3 regions of the Methylobacterium brachiatum genome follow, and region 2 is predicted to be linked to each of the others. Evidence: predicted binding sites of a transcription regulator. Region 2 holds the regulator's gene; each other region holds the start of a gene.
The links. Region 2 encodes PhoB, which activates phosphate uptake and scavenging genes when phosphate is short. Its sites were predicted from a motif close to TGTCATNNANCTGTCAT; they were not measured.

Region 1: a site for PhoB is predicted at 3,092-3,108, ahead of BMZ47_RS17600 (Orn/Lys/Arg family decarboxylase). Genes of this name have one in related genera too.
Region 3: a site for PhoB is predicted at 3,437-3,453, ahead of BMZ47_RS16335 (YdcH family protein). Genes of this name have one in related genera too.

The regions. Positions count from the first base shown of each region.
Region 1 covers NZ_FOQW01000012.1:216,302-222,158, forward strand. The annotation lists gene BMZ47_RS17590 (lysozyme inhibitor LprI family protein) at 1-74, shown strand, start outside; gene BMZ47_RS17595 (GNAT family N-acetyltransferase) at 114-698, opposite strand; gene BMZ47_RS17600 (Orn/Lys/Arg family decarboxylase) at 698-3,043, opposite strand; gene BMZ47_RS17605 (LamB/YcsF family protein) at 3,152-3,925, opposite strand; gene BMZ47_RS17610 (lysozyme inhibitor LprI family protein) at 4,086-4,529, opposite strand; gene BMZ47_RS17615 (TonB-dependent receptor) at 4,916-5,857, shown strand, end outside.
Region 2 covers NZ_FOQW01000013.1:73,303-79,159, forward strand. The annotation lists gene pstA (phosphate ABC transporter permease PstA) at 1-794, shown strand, start outside; gene pstB (phosphate ABC transporter ATP-binding protein PstB) at 817-1,632, shown strand; gene phoU (phosphate signaling complex protein PhoU) at 2,008-2,730, shown strand; gene phoB (phosphate regulon transcriptional regulator PhoB) at 2,908-3,603, shown strand; gene BMZ47_RS17990 (protein-disulfide reductase DsbD family protein) at 3,617-5,767, opposite strand.
Region 3 covers NZ_FOQW01000011.1:176,392-182,248, forward strand. The annotation lists gene BMZ47_RS16320 (ribbon-helix-helix domain-containing protein) at 1-235, opposite strand, end outside; gene BMZ47_RS16325 (propionyl-CoA synthetase) at 471-2,396, opposite strand; gene BMZ47_RS16330 (GIY-YIG nuclease family protein) at 2,734-3,054, shown strand; gene BMZ47_RS16335 (YdcH family protein) at 3,241-3,423, opposite strand; gene BMZ47_RS16340 (YdcH family protein) at 3,555-3,815, shown strand; gene purE (5-(carboxyamino)imidazole ribonucleotide mutase) at 3,990-4,487, shown strand; gene BMZ47_RS16350 (5-(carboxyamino)imidazole ribonucleotide synthase) at 4,484-5,593, shown strand.

The DNA of each region.
Region 1 (5,857 bases), on a different contig from region 2:
CGATGTCGGCCTGCCTCATCGCCCATACCGTGGAGCGCACCGCCGAACTCCGCCGGCGCTACGACCGTCGATGACGGTCACGGACAAGGTCACGGGCGGCCCGGAACGCGCTTCTACGTCCCCGGCTGGTCCTCGGAGCCGGTGCCCAGGGCCCGCTGCACCATCACGCTGTCCGACCAGCGCCCGTATTTGAAGCCTACCGCCTTCAGGTAGCCGACGCGGACGAAGCCGCAGGTCTCGTGGAGGCGCAGGGACGCCTGGTTCTCGGCGTCGATGTAGCCGATCATCTGCCGGTAGCCGCCGGCCGCGCAGGCCTCGATCAGCGCCGGCAGGAGGCGCCGCCCGATCCCGGCATGGAGGTGGTCGGGATGCACGTAGATCGAGTGCTTGAGGGTGTAGCGATAGGCCGGTCGCTTCCGGAACGGCACCGCGTAGGCGTAGCCCGCCACCTGGCCGCTGCGCTCGGCGACGAGGTGGGGCAGGCGCTTCTTGCGCATGGTCTTGCGCCGCCGCTTCAGGTCGTCGGGCAGCAGGCGCGCCTCGTCGTCGAAATCGGCGACGTTGCCGACGCCCTTGCCGATATGATGCTCGTAGATCGCCACCATGGCCTCGACATCCGCGTCCGAGGAGGCGCGGATGATGATGTCCGGGCTCGGATGCGCCGGGACTGGGGCGCCCGCCTCGGGCTCGATCTCCATCAGGCGCCGTCCCGCACGACGTAGGTGTGGAAGCGGATCCGCCCGTCCGGATCGACCTCGCGGTAGACGCCCTGGATCTCGGCCTCGAAGCCCGGGAACAGGTTGGCGGAGGCCTCGAACATCTTGAAATAGTCGAGCATCGGCTTGGCGCGGTCGTCCAGGCGCTCGCCCGGCAGCACGGTGCCGATGCCCGGCGGGTAGACCAGCATCAGGGTCGTGGCGATGCGCCCCTCGGCCTCGGCGATCGGCACGTAGTCGACCTTGTTGCGGGTCAGCATCTGGGCGGCCTTCTTGGGCGCCATCACCATCTCGGGCAGGTGCTCGGGGGCGAATTGCCGGCGCTGGAGCGCGGAGGTGCCGGCCTCCCGGTGGAAGGCGTGGAACTCGGCGCAGAGGTCGCGCAGGCGCACCCCGCGGTAGCGGTTGGGCCGGCGGTTGACGAATTCCGGCATGGCCTCCTCGAGCGGCACGTTGTCGTCGTGGAGCCGCTTGAAGGCGACGAGCCCCGAGATCAGGGTCCCGGCCTTGGAGGATTCGACGCCCGGCGTCAGCAGGAAGAGCAGCGAGTTCAGGTCGTTCTTCTCGGCCACGATCCGGTTCTCGCGCAGGTACTGCGCGACGATCGGGGCCGGCACGCCGTGATCGGCATAGGCCCCCGTGGCCCGGTCGAAGCCCGGGGTGAGCACCGTCAGCTTGTTCGGGTCGGTGATCGCGTAGCCCGGCGCCACGTGGCTGAAGCCGTGCCAGGCCGCCCCCGGGGTGAGCTCCCAGTAGCGCGGCTCGGATGCGAGCGCATCGGTGGGCACCCGCTCCCAGGCGATCTCGGCGCCGTCCGGGCCGGTCACCCGGTCCGGCACGAACGGGTCGAAGAACCAGCGCCGCAGCGGATCGGCCTCGTTCTCCTCGAATTCCCGCCGGATCGCCCGGACCTTCTTGCGCCACTCGATCCCGAGCCGGATCGTGTCGTCCCACAGGATCATGCCCGAGCGGCCCTTCATCATCTGGGCGCCGACATCGAGGGAGGCGAACAGGGGATAGAACGGCGAGGTCGAGGCGTGGACCAGGAAGCTCTCGTTGAGGCGCTTGTGCTCCACGCGCCGGGTCTGGCCGCGGATATGGCCGTCGCGGGTGTGGATCTGCGACGCCTGGGAGAAGCTCGCGAGCTGCTTGTGGGTCGATTGCGTGGCGACGATGCCGGGCGAGGTCTCGTCGAGCCCGGTGAGCCCCATGGCGAAGCGGCGGGCGAAGAGCGGGTGGAACTTCATGAAGCCCGCCCAGGCCTCGTCGAACAGGATGTAGTCGCAGAGGTGGCCGATCCGCTCCAGGATCTCCTGCGCGTCGTAGATCGTGCCGTCGTAGGTGCATTGCTCGATCACCGCGACCCGGAACGGCCGCTCCCGGCGCCAGGCCTCGGGATCGGTCACCAGCGGGTTGGTCCGGATCTTCTCGCGGATCCGGGTCTCGTCCAGGGCCTCGTGGTAGATCGGGCCGATCAGCCCGAAGGCGTTCCGGTCGGTCTCCAGGAAGATCGGGATGCCGCCGCCCAGGAACAGGGCGCCGTGATGGGCCGCCTTGTGGTTGTTGCGGTCGAACAGGACGAGGTCGTCCTCGGCCACCAGCGAGGACAGCACGATCTTGTTGGAGGCCGAGGTGCCGTTGAGGACGAAATAGGTCTTCTCCGCCCCGAAGATCCGGGCGGCCTCCTTCTGGGCCTTGAGGGCCGGACCCTCGTGGGTCAGCAGGTCGCCCAGATCGAGCACCGAATTGTCGAGGTCGTCGCGGAAGATCGCCTCGCCGAGATGCTCGACGAAGATCCGGCCGATCGGCGAGCGGTTGTAGAAAATGCCGCCGTTATGGCCCGGGCAGGTCCAGAGCTGGTTGCCCTTCTCGGCGTAGTCCACGAGGGCGCCGAAGAACGGCGTCTTCAGGGTCTCGGCATATTGCGTCACCCGGCTGACCAGGCCGCGGGCGATGAATTCGGGGGTCTCTTCCGCCAGGAAGATGTAGCCGTCGATGAAGTCCAGGAGCTCGACCGGGATGTCCTCGAGCCGCTTGCGGCGGACCATGATGACGATCGGCATCTCCAGGCCGCGCTTGCGCATCATGTCGATGAGCGCGGCGGCCTTGCCGTCGAGGCCGCGCTTGCCCCAGTCGACCACCATGCAGCCGATGGCGGCATCGGTCTGCACCGCGATGGCCGCGTCCTCGACACGCCGCGCCCGCACCACCTCGAAGCCGCGATTCTCCACCGCCGCCACGATCTGGGCGACGCGCGCGCCCTCCAGGTCGTCCGGATCGAAGGCGGGAGCGCACATCAGAACCGTGAAGCGACGGTGGAAATCCATGGAGCCCCTCTCAGCCTTGCAAGCAGCGAGTGGCTTTCTGGCCCATCTGCGACGTTTGCATGACATCGCCCGGGATCGCGGCCGAAACCGGCTCGGGAATCGATGCGCTCAGGCGCCGATCACTTCGGCCATGGGCCTGACCGCGATCCCCCGGTCGGCGAGGTCGGCGCGCAGCTGCGCGGCCATCGTGACGGCCCCGTGGGTGTCGCCGTGGACGCAGATGCTGTCGATCCGGGCCGGGATGCGCCGCCCGGACAGGCAGAGGATCGCGCCGTCCTCGATCATCCGCACGACGCGCTCGGCCGCCTCCACGGGATCGTGCAGCACCGCCCCCGGCAGCTTGCGCGACACCAGGTTGCCGGTCTCGGCATAGGCGCGGTCGGCGTAGATCTCCCGGGCCAGGGGCAGGCCGAGCCGCTCGCCCGCCCGCTCGGTCTCGAGGCCGGGCATCACCACGAAGATCAGGTCGCGGTCGAGGGTGCGAATCGCCCGGGCCACCGCCAGGGCGAGGTTCGCATCCGCGTTGGCGATGTTGCCCAGCGCCCCGTGGGTCTTCACGTGCCGGACCGGGCAGCCGGCATCCTGCGCGAGCGCCAGCAGGGCGCCGACCTGGTAGAGCACGGCCTTCTCGACATCCGCCGGGCGCTCGCCGTGGATCGGGCGCCGCCCGAAGCCCCAGAGATCGAGGAAGCCCGGATGCGCCCCCGCCTGGACGCCGGCCCGGGCGGCGAGCGTCAGGGTCTCGTGCATGACCAGCGGGTCGCCGGCGTGGAACCCGCAGGCGATGTTGGCCGAGCTGGCGATCGCCAGCATCCCGGCATCGTCGCCCAGGCGATAGACGCCAAACCCCTCGCCCATGTCGCAGTTCAGGTCGACGATCATCCGGGTCCCTCGCAAGCGCGACGGCTCCGCGCATTCAAGGGTCGGACCAAACGCATCACCCGGCGGCTCAGCGTGAGGGCGGTTGCCCGGACGGGGCGGGCGTCGTGCGAACCCCGAAACCTCCGCGCTGTCATTTCGGCTCGCGGACAGGAACGGCGCCTCAATCGAGCGGGTACCGGCTCAGGATATCCTCGGTCCGCTGGACGGTCTTGTCGTATTGGCAGGCATACAGCGCGCCGGTGGTGCCGCTGCCGTTGTTCCACTCGCTGAAGGTGAGATCGCCGCAATCGGCGTCCCGGAAGGCGATCCAGGCGCGCTGGGCCGTTGCGAACTGGGCCTTCCAGGCCGCCTTCGCGTCCTCCGGGCGGTCGTCCTGGTCGATGATCGACAGGGCCTTCCTATAGGCCGCATTGAGCTTCGCGTCGGCGGCTTCCAGCGCCTGGTGCAGACAGGTCTGGGTCTCGGGCGTCGAGGTCGCGTCCTGGCACAGCTTGGCCGAGGGCTGGTCGGCCCGCGCGCCTGCGGACGGGAGCGCGCACGCCCAGAATGCGGCGAGGATCAAGATCCCGGCCGGGCGCGCGGGCTTGGGCGGATACGGACGCATCTATGTCTCCCCGGGGCGAAGCGGGCCGGCTCGGGCGAAAGGCCAGGCCGCCTGACGCTGGCCGGAAAGGCATGAAGACTTCTTTGGCGCGTCGCATGCCCGATCCCGCTTTGCACCGCTGGGTGCGGGGAGGAGGATGCAATGCTCAGACTTCGACGGGCGCTGGCTGTGAGTCTCGTCATGTCGTTCAGTTAAAAAATTGGACTGTCGTGTGCTTCCGCAAGATTGGTCATTCGTATCAAGTCGTAGTGTCTGTTTTTGCCTTCAGAACTATAATTATTACAACATAAAACCACGATTGTCTTACAGTTTGTCGTTGACTTGCTTCACGCGGGATGAAACGCCGCCCGTGATCGGCTCGGCGCCGAGACAGCGAGTCGTTTCCCATGGGTATGATGCGTTCGGGCCGGTACGTGCCGCTGTTTGGCGGCTCCCCTGCGATCCTGAGCGCCGGTGTCCTGATCCTGGTCACCGCCGGCACGGCACGGGCCGAGGACGGGCGCCCCGGATCGACCGTCCAGCTCGAGGAGCTCTCGGTGGAGAGCACCGGCGCGGCGCGCGGGATCGTGCCGGCCTATGCCGGCGGTCAGGTCGCGCAGGGCGGGCGCGTCGGCCTGCTCGGCAACACCGAGGCGAAGAAATCGCCGTTCAGCATCACCAGCTACACCGACACGTTCGTGCGCGACCAGCAGGCCCGCACCGTGTCCGAGGCCCTGAGCCGCGACCCGTCGGTGCGCGCCACCCAGACCACCGGGGCGCCGTTCGATTCCTTCTCCATCCGCGGCTTCCCGTCCGGCGAGGGGACGAGCGGCGAGATCGCGTTCGACGGCATCTACGGCGTCGCGCCGAGCTTTCGCGTCTTCACCGACTATGCCGAGCGGATCGAGGTGCTGAAGGGCCCCTCCGCGGCACTCTCTGGCGTCTCGCCGAACGGCGCGGTCGGCGGCGTCGTCAACGTCGTCCCCAAGCGCGCCGGCGAGGACCTGACCCGCTTGACCCTGGATTACGGCTCGGTCGCCCGGGGCGGCGGCCAGCTCGACGTCGCGCGCCGCTTCGGCCCGGGCCGGGAATGGGGGGCGCGCGTCGTCGGCAGCCTGCATGGCGGCGACACGCCGTTCGCGCGCCAATCCGAGACGACCGGCGTCGGGGCGCTCGCCCTCGACTACCAGGGTGACCGTTTCCGGGGCTGGCTCTACCTGCTGGCGCAGAATGACCGTTTCGACGCGCCCCTGCGCCCGTTCCAGCTCAGGGCCGGCGTACCGGTCCCGCGGGCGCCGGACGGACGCCTCAACCTGACCCAAAGCTGGGAATATTCCGATATCGACGAC
Region 2 (5,857 bases):
GCCTGATCGCCACGATCGTCGGCGCCGTGGTGCTCGGCTCGATCCTGCTGATGCTGATCGTCCAGGGCGTCCGTGGCTTCACGCCCGCCATGTTCGCGCACCCGACCCCCGGCCCCGGATCCGAGGGCGGCGGCATCGCCAACGCGATCCTGGGCAGCCTCGTGCTCACCGGGATCGGCATCACGATCGCGACGCCGATCGGCGTCATGGCCGGGACCTACCTCGCCGAGTACGGCCGCTTCTCCAAGATCGCCGGGGTGATCCGCTTCCTCAACGACATCCTGCTCTCGGCGCCGTCGATCCTGATCGGCCTGTTCGTCTACACCCTGATGGTGCGGCCGATGGGGACCTATTCGGGCTGGGCCGGCGGCGTGGCGCTCGCCATCATCGCGGTCCCGGTGATCGTGCGCACCACCGAGGACATGATGCGCCTGGTGCCCGGCACCCTGCGCGAGGCCGGCGCGGCGCTCGGCGCGCCGCCCTCGACGGTGATCATCAGCGTCACCTGGCGGGCGGCCTCGGCCGGCATCGTCACCGGGATCATCCTGGCGCTGGCCCGCATCGCGGGCGAGACCGCGCCGCTCCTGTTCACGGCGCTCAACAACAATTCCTGGTTCTCGCCGGACCTGATGGGCGGCGTCGCGAACCTCCCGGTCATGATCTACCAGTTCGCCCTCTCGCCCTACCCGAACTGGCAGAGCCTCGCCTGGGCCGGGGCGCTCCTGATCACCGCGACGATCCTGGTGCTGTCGATCATCGCCCGTCTCGTCATCAAGCCGCAGATGTCGCGCTAAGACCCTTCTCGAGGACACGACGATGAACGCCGCCTCCGCGATCCCCACGGTCGATCTCACCCGCAACCACGCCAACGAGAGTGGGGCGGTCCGCATCGCCGTGAAGGGCCTGAACTTCTACTACGGCAGCTTCCACGGGCTGAAGAATGTCGACATCAACTTCCATGACCGGCAGGTCACGGCGCTGATCGGCCCGTCCGGATGCGGCAAGTCCACCCTGCTGCGCTGCTTCAACCGGATCTACAGCCTCTACCCGGAGCAGCGGGCGGAGGGGCAGATCCTGCTCGACGGCCAGAACGTGCTCGATCCCGCGATCGATCTGAACGAGCTGCGCTCGCGCATCGGCATGGTGTTCCAGAAGCCGACGCCCTTCCCGATGTCGATCTACGACAACGTGGCCTTCGGCCTGCGCCTCTACGAGAAGCTGCCGAAATCCGAACTCGACGGGCGGGTGGAGCAGGCCTTGCGCAAGGCCGCCCTCTGGGACGAGGTGAAGGACAAGCTGCGCCAAGCCGGCACCGGCCTGTCGGGCGGGCAGCAGCAGCGCCTGTGCATCGCCCGCACCGTGGCCCAGAGCCCGGAGGTGATCCTGTTCGACGAGCCCACCTCGGCCCTCGACCCGATCTCCACCGGCCGGATCGAGGAGCTGATCGAGCAGCTGCGCGACGAGTTCACCATCGTGATCGTCACCCACAACATGCAGCAGGCGGCCCGCATCTCGCAGTTCACCGCCTTCATGTATCTCGGCGAGCTGATCGAATTCGGACCCACGAACCGCATGTTCATGAACCCGGTCGAGCAGCGCACGCAGGATTACATCACCGGCCGGTTCGGCTGAACCAAGACCCCGGAGGGCGGACGCTCACCTCCGGGATGCGAAGACGTCAAACGGGATGTTTACCGCTTTCCGTAACGTTGAATACGGTTTCGGCGAGAAAAGAGCACCGCTCTAAAGACTAGGGGCCGCGCCCAAGCGCAACAAGCGCCGGCGCGACTCCGGAACAGGCTGCTCGGTCGGGGAACATCGGCACGGTCCGGTTGTTCCGGTCGCGGGCTCGGCTCGGGATGCCGATCCTCACCGCTCCGCAGCCTGTTCCAGACAATGCAAGGGAGTGGGCACCGGGGCACGCGCCCCGGCGCCCGTGACCGCAGCGGCGGGTTTCCGCCAGACCTCGCGGATCAAGGTTTGCGGGACGCCATCGAAGGATCCACCATGCCCGGCCATATCGTCAGCTCCTACGACACCGACCTCGATGACCTGCGTCGCTCCATCTCCGAGATGGGCGGCGTGGCCGAGAAGATGGCCGCCGAGGCGACCGACGCTCTGGTCCGCCGGGACGATACGCTCGCCCAGGCGGTGATCGTCGCCGACAAGCGTCTCGACGCGCTCCAGCGCGACATCGAGGAGCGGGCCGTGCTGCTCATCGCCCGGCGGCAGCCCCTGGCGATCGACCTGCGCGAGACCATCTCGGCGATCCGCGTCTCGGGCGACCTGGAGCGGATCGGCGACCTCGCCAAGAACGTCGCCAAGCGCGTCGTGGCGATTTCCGATCAGGCGCCGGCGCAGAAGATCGTGCTCGGCGTGCGCCACATGAGCGACCTCGCCGAGGCGCAGCTCAAGGACATCCTCGACGCCTATGCGAGCCGCGACGTGAAGGCCGCCTACGACGTCTGGGAGCGCGACGGCGAGATCGACGCGCTGTACAATTCGCTGTTCCGCGAACTCCTGACCTACATGATGGAAGATCCGCGCAACATCTCGTTCTGCACGCACCTGCTGTTCTGCGCCAAGAACGTCGAGCGCATCGGCGACCACACCACCAACATCGCCGAGACGATCCACTACCTCGCCACCGGTGAGACCCTGGCGGGCGAGCGGCCGAAGAACGACGCGTCGAACTACGCGACCGTCGGCCCCGCCGCCACGGCCCCGTAACAGGCGGGTCGCGGTGCGGTCGGCCCGATCCGCACGCTGCCCTGTGGGGCAACGCCCGATTGTGGCGGCCTGCGGCTTGAGGGATGGCGGCCTCTGCCGCACCATCGGCGCGTCCGGGTCCCCCGGCGCGGGCGCGCCGGCCGGTACCGAGTACGGAACAGGTTAACGAACGTGAGCATGCAAGTCCTGATCGTCGAGGACGAGGAGGCCCTGACCACCCTGCTGCGCTACAACCTGGAGGCCGAGGGCTTCCTGGTCGATTCGGCGACGCGCGGCGACGACGCGGAACTGCTCCTGGCCGAGCGCACCCCGGATCTGGTGCTGCTCGACTGGATGCTGCCGGGCCTCTCTGGGATCGAGCTGTGCCGCCGCATCCGGGCCCGGCGCGAGACCGAGCGGCTGCCGGTGATCATGCTCACCGCCCGGGGCGAGGAGGGGGACCGGGTCCGCGGCCTCGGCACGGGCGCCGACGACTACATCGTCAAGCCGTTCTCGGTGCCGGAACTGCTGGCCCGGGTGCGGGCGCTGCTGCGCCGGGCCAAGCCCGCCCATGTCGCCGACCGGCTGGCGGCCGGCGATATCGAGCTCGACCGCACCGGGCACCGGGTCCGCCGCGCCGGCGAGGAGCTCCATCTCGGCCCCACCGAATTCCGCCTGCTCGAATTCCTGATGCTGGCCCCCGGCCGGGTCTTCTCCCGCGAGCAGCTCCTCGACGGGGTCTGGGGCCACGACGTCTATATCGACGAGCGCACCGTCGACGTGCATGTCGGGCGCCTGCGCAAGGCGCTCAACGCGCCCCGGCAGGCCGACCCGATCCGCACGGTGCGGGGCTCGGGCTACGCTTTCGACGAGACGTTCTCGCTGGAAGCCTAGACCGCCTGTCCGGTCAGCGGGCCAGCGCCGCGCTCTTGTTGGCTGAGGCCGGCACCGTTTCCAGGGCCGCCAGCACCGTCCCCTCGGTGAGGATCTGCGGCAGCACCTGGGGTTCCCCCGTGCCGGTGTAGAGCAGGTACAGCGGCACGCCGCTGCGCCCGTGCTTCTCCAGCAGGCGCGTGATCTCCGGGTTCTGGTTGGTCCAGTCGCCCTTCAGGTAGGTGACGCCCCGATCCGCCATCGCCGCCCGCACCGCCTTGGTCGAGAGCGAGGTCGTCTCGTTGACCGCGCAGGTGATGCACCAGGCGGCGGTCATGTTCACGAAGACCGGCCGGCGCTCGTTCACCAGGGAGTCCAGGCGGGCCTGGGTGAACGGCTGGACGCCGTCGGCGGCGGCCTGGGCGGCGGGGGCCGCCCGGTCGCGGTCGAGGCTGAGCGTCAGGCCTGCCACCGCCAGGATCGTCAGCACCGCGAGCCCCTGGGCGACCCGCCCGAAGCCCGGCGTCGCCACGCGCCCATGCTCCCAGGCCCAGGCGGCGAAGCCCACCAGCACGAGGCCGATCAGCCCGGAGAGCAGCCCCTGCGGCCCGACCTGCTGCGCCAGGACCCAGACCAGCCACGCCACCGTGGCGTAGACCGGGAAGGCCAGAACCTGCTTCAGCGTCTCCATCCAGGCGCCCGGACGCGGCAACACCCGCAGGGCCGGCGGCCACAGGGTGAGCACCAGGAACGGCAGGGCGAGGCCGAACCCGAGGCTCGCGAACACCGCGAGGGCGACGCCGGCGCTCTGGGTCAGCGCGAAGCCCACCGCCGAGCCCATGAACGGCGCCGTGCAGGGGGTCGCCACCAGCGTTGCCAGCACGCCGGTGAAGAACGAGCCGCTGAGCCCCGAGCGCCGGGCGAGGCCGTCGCCGAATCCGGCGAGCCGCCCGCCGAGATGGACCACCCCCGACAGGCTCAGGCCCATCGCCAGCAGCAGATAGGCGAGGCCGGCGACCACCGCCGGCGATTGCAGCTGGAAACCCCAGCCGATCGCCGCCCCGCCGCCCTTGAGGGCGAGCAACAGGCCGGCCAAGCCGAGGAAGCTCACGAGCACGCCCGCCGTGTAGGCGAGGCCGTGCAGCCGGACGCGGGCGGCGCTCTCGCCGGCGTGCCGCACAAGGCCCAGCACCTTGATCGACAGGACCGGGAAGACGCAGGGCATCAGGTTGAGGATCAGGCCGCCGAGGAAGGCGAGCCCGACCGCGCTCGCCAGCGTCAGCGCGTCGAAGGCGGGGGCCGCCTGCGGCGCGGCCGGGGCCTCGGGCACCGCCGTCGGGGCCGGCAGCACCGGCTCGTCGCCATACGCGAAAGCGAGGCGGTGGGTGCCGGCGCCGGTCGCCTCCTCGACGGTCAGCACGCCGGGCAGGGCGGCGGGCGCCGGCTCGGCGGGGCTGCTCCGGGCCAGGGTGAGGTGCAGGCCGGCCTCGTCGACGGTCATCACCTGCGCGGCGGCATTGTCGATCGCGGTCTCGGAATAGGGGAAGAAGGACGCGCTCTTGATGGTCTCGGGCTTGAGACCCGCCGCGGCGAAATCGAGCTGCAGGGTGTCGCCCTGGCTGGACAGGCGCAGCGGCCAGAGCGCCGGGGCGGGCAGGGCGGTCCGGGCGCGCGCGAACAGGGCGGCCTGATCGGCATCGGGCCGAGGCTCGCCCACCGGCAGGGTCAGGGCGAGGTCGGCGGAGCCCGGCACACATTCGGTCTCGCAGACCAGATAGGTCAGCTTGGCCCGGATCCGCACGGGATCCGCCGGGTCGAGGCTCGGCGGCGGCGTGACCGGCACGAGCAAGGTGACCTCGCCCTCGTAGCCGTAATTCATCAGCGTCGCGATCGCGATGCGCTCGGGCGCCGGCCACCGGATCGCGCCGGCATTGAAGCCCGCCGGCAGGGTCCAGGTCACCTCGGGCGGCAGGCCGGAATCGCCCGGATTGCGCCAGTAGACGTGCCAGCCCGGCTTCACCTGCATCCGCACCGCCAGGGCGAATGGCTGCGCGCCCGCCACCGCGACGGGCTCGGCGACCAGGCTCGCCCGCACGAGATCGGGCGGCGTGCGGAAACCTTGGGCCGACGCGGCCGACAGGCTCGCGAAGAGCATCAGGACCAGGAAGGCGAGGCGGCGGATCATACTGTCCCTTCGCGCGCGGGGCGGTCGCGGTTTCACACGGGGGTCCGCGGGACCGGCGCCGGCTTTTCCGTGACAAGGCGACTTATAGCG
Region 3 (5,857 bases), on a different contig from region 2:
GCGAATAGTGCGAGACACCCAGGCGCAGCTGGCGCCGGGCCACGGATTGGCGCACCGCCTCCTCCTGCCGGTCGAGCTGGTTGCGCACGGCGGTGCGGATGAAGTCGGCGCGGTTGGCGTAGAACCCGTCGCAGACCATCAGGTCGACCCGGCCGAGGTCGACGAAGCCGAGATTGATCGTGATCTTCTCGCTGTCGGGCACCTTCGGCCGGAGATCCTGCACAGTGTCGCTCATCGTCCCGCCATCCCCAGGCCATCCGGTTGGATGGTCTAGAGATGGTTGGCGGATGTCGAGGCGCAAGGGGCGGCTGCAGCGAGCCACGAAACCGTCGTGGTTTCAAAAGGTCCGGGACCTTTTGCGGGTCCAGGGCGGAGCCCTGGTGTCGGGCTTCGCCCGAGATCGGGGCTGCGCGCCCCGAACCCCGCCGAAGGGCCTCAGGCCCTTCGGGAACCCGGATCGCGACGCGTGATCAGCCGGCGCCGATCCCCCGCCCCTTCAGGCTGGCGTCGATCTCGTCCAGCGCGGTGGCGTCGTCGATGGTCGCCGGCATGGTCCAGGGCTCGTGGTCGGCGATGCGCTTCATGGTGGCGCGCAGGATCTTGCCGGAGCGGGTTTTCGGCAGCCGCGGCACGGTGAGCGCCAGCTTGAACGCCGCCACCGGGCCGATCTCGTCCCGCACCTTGGCGACCAGCTCGCGCTCGATGTCCTCGGGGGCGCGGTCGACCCGGGCCTTCAGCACCACGAAGCCGCAGGGCACCTCGCCCTTGAGCGCGTCGCGGATGCCGATGACCGCGCATTCGGCCACATCCGGGTGGCCGGCCAGCACCGCCTCCATGCCGCCCGTGGACAGGCGGTGGCCCGCGACGTTGATGATGTCGTCGGTCCGACCCAGCACGGTGATGTAGCCGTCGGCGTCGATCACCCCGGCATCCGAGGTGTCGTAATAGCCCGGGAAGGTGGCGAGGTAGCTCGACCGCATCCGCGCGTCCGAGCCCCAGAGGGTCGGCAGGCAGCCGGGCGGCAGGGGCAGGCGGATCGCGATCGTGCCCATCGTGCCGGGCGGGACCGGCTTGCCGCCCTCGTCCAGGACCTCGACCCGGTAGCCCGGCATCGGCACGCAGGTGCTGCCGTGCTTGACCGGCAGGAGGCCGAGGCCCAGCGGATTGCCGGCGATCGGCCAGCCGGTCTCGGTCTGCCACCAATGATCGATCACCGGCCGGGCCAGCACCCGCTCGGCCCAGGCGACCGAATCCGGGTCCGCCCGCTCACCGGCCAGGAACAGGCTGCGGAAGGCCGAGAGGTCGTAAGCGCCGATCAGCGACCCGGCCGGATCCTCCTTCTTGATGGCGCGGAGCGCCGTCGGCGCCGTGAACAGGCAGACGACGCCGTGCTCGGCGACCACCCGCCAGAACGCCCCGGCATCGGGCGTGCCCACCGGCTTGCCCTCGTACAGGACCGTGGTGCAGCCGTGCAGGAGCGGCGCGTAGACGATGTAGGAATGGCCGACCACCCAGCCGATGTCGGAGGCGCAGAAATAGGTCTCGCCCGGCTGGACGCCGTAGAGGTTCGGCATCGACCAGGCGAGCGCCACGAGGTAGCCGCCGGTATCCCGGACCACGCCCTTCGGCTTGCCGGTCGTGCCGGAGGTGTAGAGGATATAGAGCGGGTCGGTGGCGGCCACCGGCACGCAGTCGGCCTGCTTGCCCGCGGCTTGAGCGACCGCGACGGTCTCGGCCCAGTCGTGGTCGCGCCCCGCGACCAGGCTCGCGGCGCATTGGGGCCGCTGCAGGATCAGGCAGGCTTCCGGCTTGTGGCGGGAGGTGGCGATCGCGAGGTCCAGCAGCGGCTTGTAGGCGACCACCCGGTTCGGCTCGAGGCCGCAGGAGGCGGCCAGCACCACCTTCGGGGCGGCATCCTCGATCCGCACCGCCAGCTCGTTGGCCGCGAAGCCGCCGAACACCACCGAGTGCACGGCCCCGAGCCGCGCGCAGGCCAGCATGCCGAACAGGGCCTCGGGCACCATCGGCATGTACAGCACGACCCGGTCGCCCTTGCCGACGCCGAGCTCGGCCAGCACCGCGGCGAGCGCCGCCACCGAGTCGCGCAGCGCCCGGTAACTGATGCTGCGCTTGGTCCCGGTGACGGGGGAATCGTACAGGATCGCCGCCTGGTCGGCCCGCGCCCCCTCGGCGTGCCGGTCCACCGCGTTGTGGCAGGCGTTGAGCGTCCCGTCCGGGAACCAGCGGCCATAGGGGCCGGATTCGGGGGCGAAGGCCTGCGCCGGGCTCCGAGCCCAGTCGAGCGCCCCGGCCGCCTCCAGCCAGAACGCCTCCGGGTCGCGGCGCGCCGCGTCGTAGATCTCGGGATAGCGGCCCGGCGGGCTGGCGGTGGTCATCGGCGCGGCGTGTCCTCGGGAGCCGCTCTCCGGCGGCATCTCGGGCAAGTTAGCTGATTCTGATTCTTTGCGCGCGCGGGTGGGTGCTTGTCGGTGCTGCGGGTGACCCCGGATGGAGTGGGACCCGGCTCAGCGGGGGAATGCGCTCCTCCCACCCAATCCCCTCATCCTGAGGTGCCGCGCAGCGGCCTCGAAGGAGCCCTCCAGGGATCGCGCGGCCGGCTGGAGGGCTCCTTCGAGGCCTCCGCTGCGCTCCGGCACCTCAGGATGAGGGGGTGGGTTGGAGGGGCGGTAGAAACCGCTAGGCTCGGCGTCCCGCGACGGACTGAGTCGGGCCGTGAATGCATTCGTGTACATGCTGCGGTGCTCGGACGGCAGCTATTATGTCGGCTCCGCCCGCGGGGCGTCCCTCGACAAGCGCCTCAGCGAGCATGAGGCCGGCACGTATCCGGGCTACACCAGCCGGAGGCGGCCGGTCACGCTGGTCTATGCCGAGCAGTTCGAGCGCATCGCGGACGCGGTCGCGGCGGAGCGGTGCATCAAGGGCTGGAGCAGAGCCAAGAAAGAGGCACTGATCCGCGGCGACTGGGATGATCTCCGGATGCTGGCCAGGCGCCCAGCCGCACAACGCCTCTCCGAACCATCCCCCTCATCCTGAGAGGCGACGGAGCGAAGCAGAGGCCTCGAAGGAGAGTTCTTTCGAGGCTCGCTGACGCGGGCAGCTCAAGATGAGGGACAGGGTAGGACAGCACGGTCTGTCCCCCCAAAAGAAGCCGCCGCGCCGGGCGGTCCGACGCGGCGGCTGCCGTCTTGCGTCTATGTCCGGGAGGGACTCAGGCGCGGCTCAGTGCAGCGTGTCCGTGCCGGCCTGCAGCCTGTTGATTTCGTCCTTGAGGAGAAGTTTCCGTCGCTTCAGTTCAGCAATGTGGAGGTCGTTCGCCGAAGGCCTGTGGATCGCCTCGTGAATCTCACGCTCGAGGGCTTCGTGCTTCCGGGCGAGTTGGCTCAGATGCGTCTGCAGCGACATGAGTCGAATCTCCTGTCATTGTTCCGACACACGGAGACTGGCACAGGATGCCACACCTGTCGAAGCCTTTTCTCCGGCTAAGCCTGACGAATGCCGGCCCGGCCGGCTTGTCCCGCGGCGGGGCGTGACGCATGCTCTTCGACAAGGAACGGTCTTCGATCCCGCGGGTGATGATGGCGGACGAGTCGGGTGAGAGCGGGCAGTCGGACCTCGAGTCCGAGCTGAATCGGCTGCGCGAGGAGCATCGGGATCTCGACAGCGCCATCGAGGCGCTCGAGCGCAGCGTCGCCGGGGACCAGCTCCAGATCCAGCGCCTGAAGAAGCGCAAGCTGACCCTGCGCGACCGGATCTATCACATCGAGGACGCGCTGACCCCGGACATCATCGCCTAGGGCCGCGTCCGGGACCTCGATCCCGCGCGGCCCCGGCTTAGGCGTGCGTCGTCGTTCTTTCAAAGCCGGCAACCATCCATCGGGATCGGGCGTCGAAGTTGGTGGACGCGCCGGCGCGACGCCTTGCCGCCGGCCCGCCCCGCCTGTAAGCGGCCTCTTTTGCCGGGATCAACGATGGCGTCGCCTCCGGTCGCGATCATCATGGGCAGTCAGTCCGATTGGGCGACCATGCGGCACGCCGCCGAGACGCTCGACGCGCTCGGCGTGCCGCACGACACCCGGATCGTGTCGGCCCACCGCACCCCCGACCGGCTCGTGGCCTTCGCCAAGGGCGCCGTCGCGGCCGGGTTCAAGGTCGTGATCGCGGGCGCCGGCGGGGCCGCGCACCTGCCCGGTATGGCCGCCGCGATGACCCGCCTGCCGGTCTTCGGCGTTCCGGTGGAATCCAAGGCCCTGTCCGGCCAGGACAGCCTGCTGTCGATCGTGCAGATGCCGGCCGGCATCCCGGTGGGGACCCTGGCGATCGGCCGGGCCGGGGCGGTCAACGCCGCCCTGCTCGCCGCCGCGGTGCTGGCGCTCGCCGATCCCGGCCTGGCGGAACGCCTGGAGGCCTGGCGCGCGGCCCAGACCGCGTCGGTGGCCGATCGGCCGGAGACGGACAAGCTTTCGTGACGGATACAGCTCTGAAGCCCGGCTCCACCCTCGGCATCGTCGGCGGTGGACAGCTCGGGCGCATGATCGCGCTGGCGGCGGCCAATTACGGGCTGAAGGTGCATGTCTACGCGCCCGACCGGGACAGCCCCGCCTTCGACGTCGCCGCCCGCACCACCTGCGCGGCCTATGACGACGCCGCCGCGCTGGCCGGCTTCGCGCAGAGCGTCGACGCGGTGACCTACGAGTTCGAGAACATCCCGCGCGCCACCGCCGACATCCTGGCCCGGCACGCACCCCTGCACCCGAATGCCGAGGCCTTGTCCACGACCCAGGACCGCCTCACCGAGAAGGAATTCATCAACCGGCTCGGTATCCCGACCGCGCCGTTCCAGGCGGTGGACACGCCCGACGACCTCGACCGGGCGATCGCGGCGCTCGGTCTGCCGGCGGTGCTCAAGACCCGCCGGTTCGGCTACGACGGCAAGGGCCAGCGCATCCTGCGCGAGCGCGCCGAGGGCGACCGCAACGCGCTGTTCGCCGAATTCGGCGGCGCGCCGCTGATCCTCGAGGGCTTCGTGCCGTTCGAGCGCGAGGTCTCGGTGGTGGCTGCCCGCGGCCGCGACGGCGGCTTCGCGGCCTTCGACCTGTGCGAGAACGAGCACCGCGACCACATCCTGGCGCTGACCCGGGTGCCGGCCCCCGGCCTCACCCCCGAGACCGCCCGCGCCGCCCTCGACATCGCCAGGCGCATCGCCGACGCCCTGGACTATGTCGGCGTGCTCGCCGTCGAGATGTTTTTGGTGCGCGAGGACGGCGCGGAGCGGCTGGTGGTCAACGAGATCGCGCCGCGGGTCCACAATTCCGGGCACTGGACCATCGAGGGGGCGACGACCTCGCAATTCGCCCAGCACGTCCGGGCGGTGTCCGGCTGGCCCCTCGGCGATTCGGCCCGGGTCGGCGGCCTGTCGGTCGAGATGCGCAACCTGATCGGCGCCCAGGCGGACGACTGGTCCGCCCTGCTCGCCGAGCCCGGCGCCCACCTCCACCTCTACGGCAAGGGCGAGGCCCGGCCCGGCCGCAAGATGGGCCACGTCACCCGGCTGGGGCCTGTTCCGAAGGCCTGACCGGGGCCGGTTCTGCGGCTTCGGGAACACACCGGCCGGGCCGCGCGCAGGCCGGATGCCGCGCGGCCGGGCCGGCGCGGCCCCAAGCCATACCTTCGCCACATCCCAAAGCTTCCACCACGGCGTGACCGGTCGCGGGACCGCGCATCCTTAAGCCGGCATTCACCGCGATGCGCGACGGTGCCCCGGAGACCAGGGGCGCGGCGCGGGCCGGGCGACGGACAAATCGGGGGCGGGGTGGGCATGCGGGATGCGGGCCGCGCC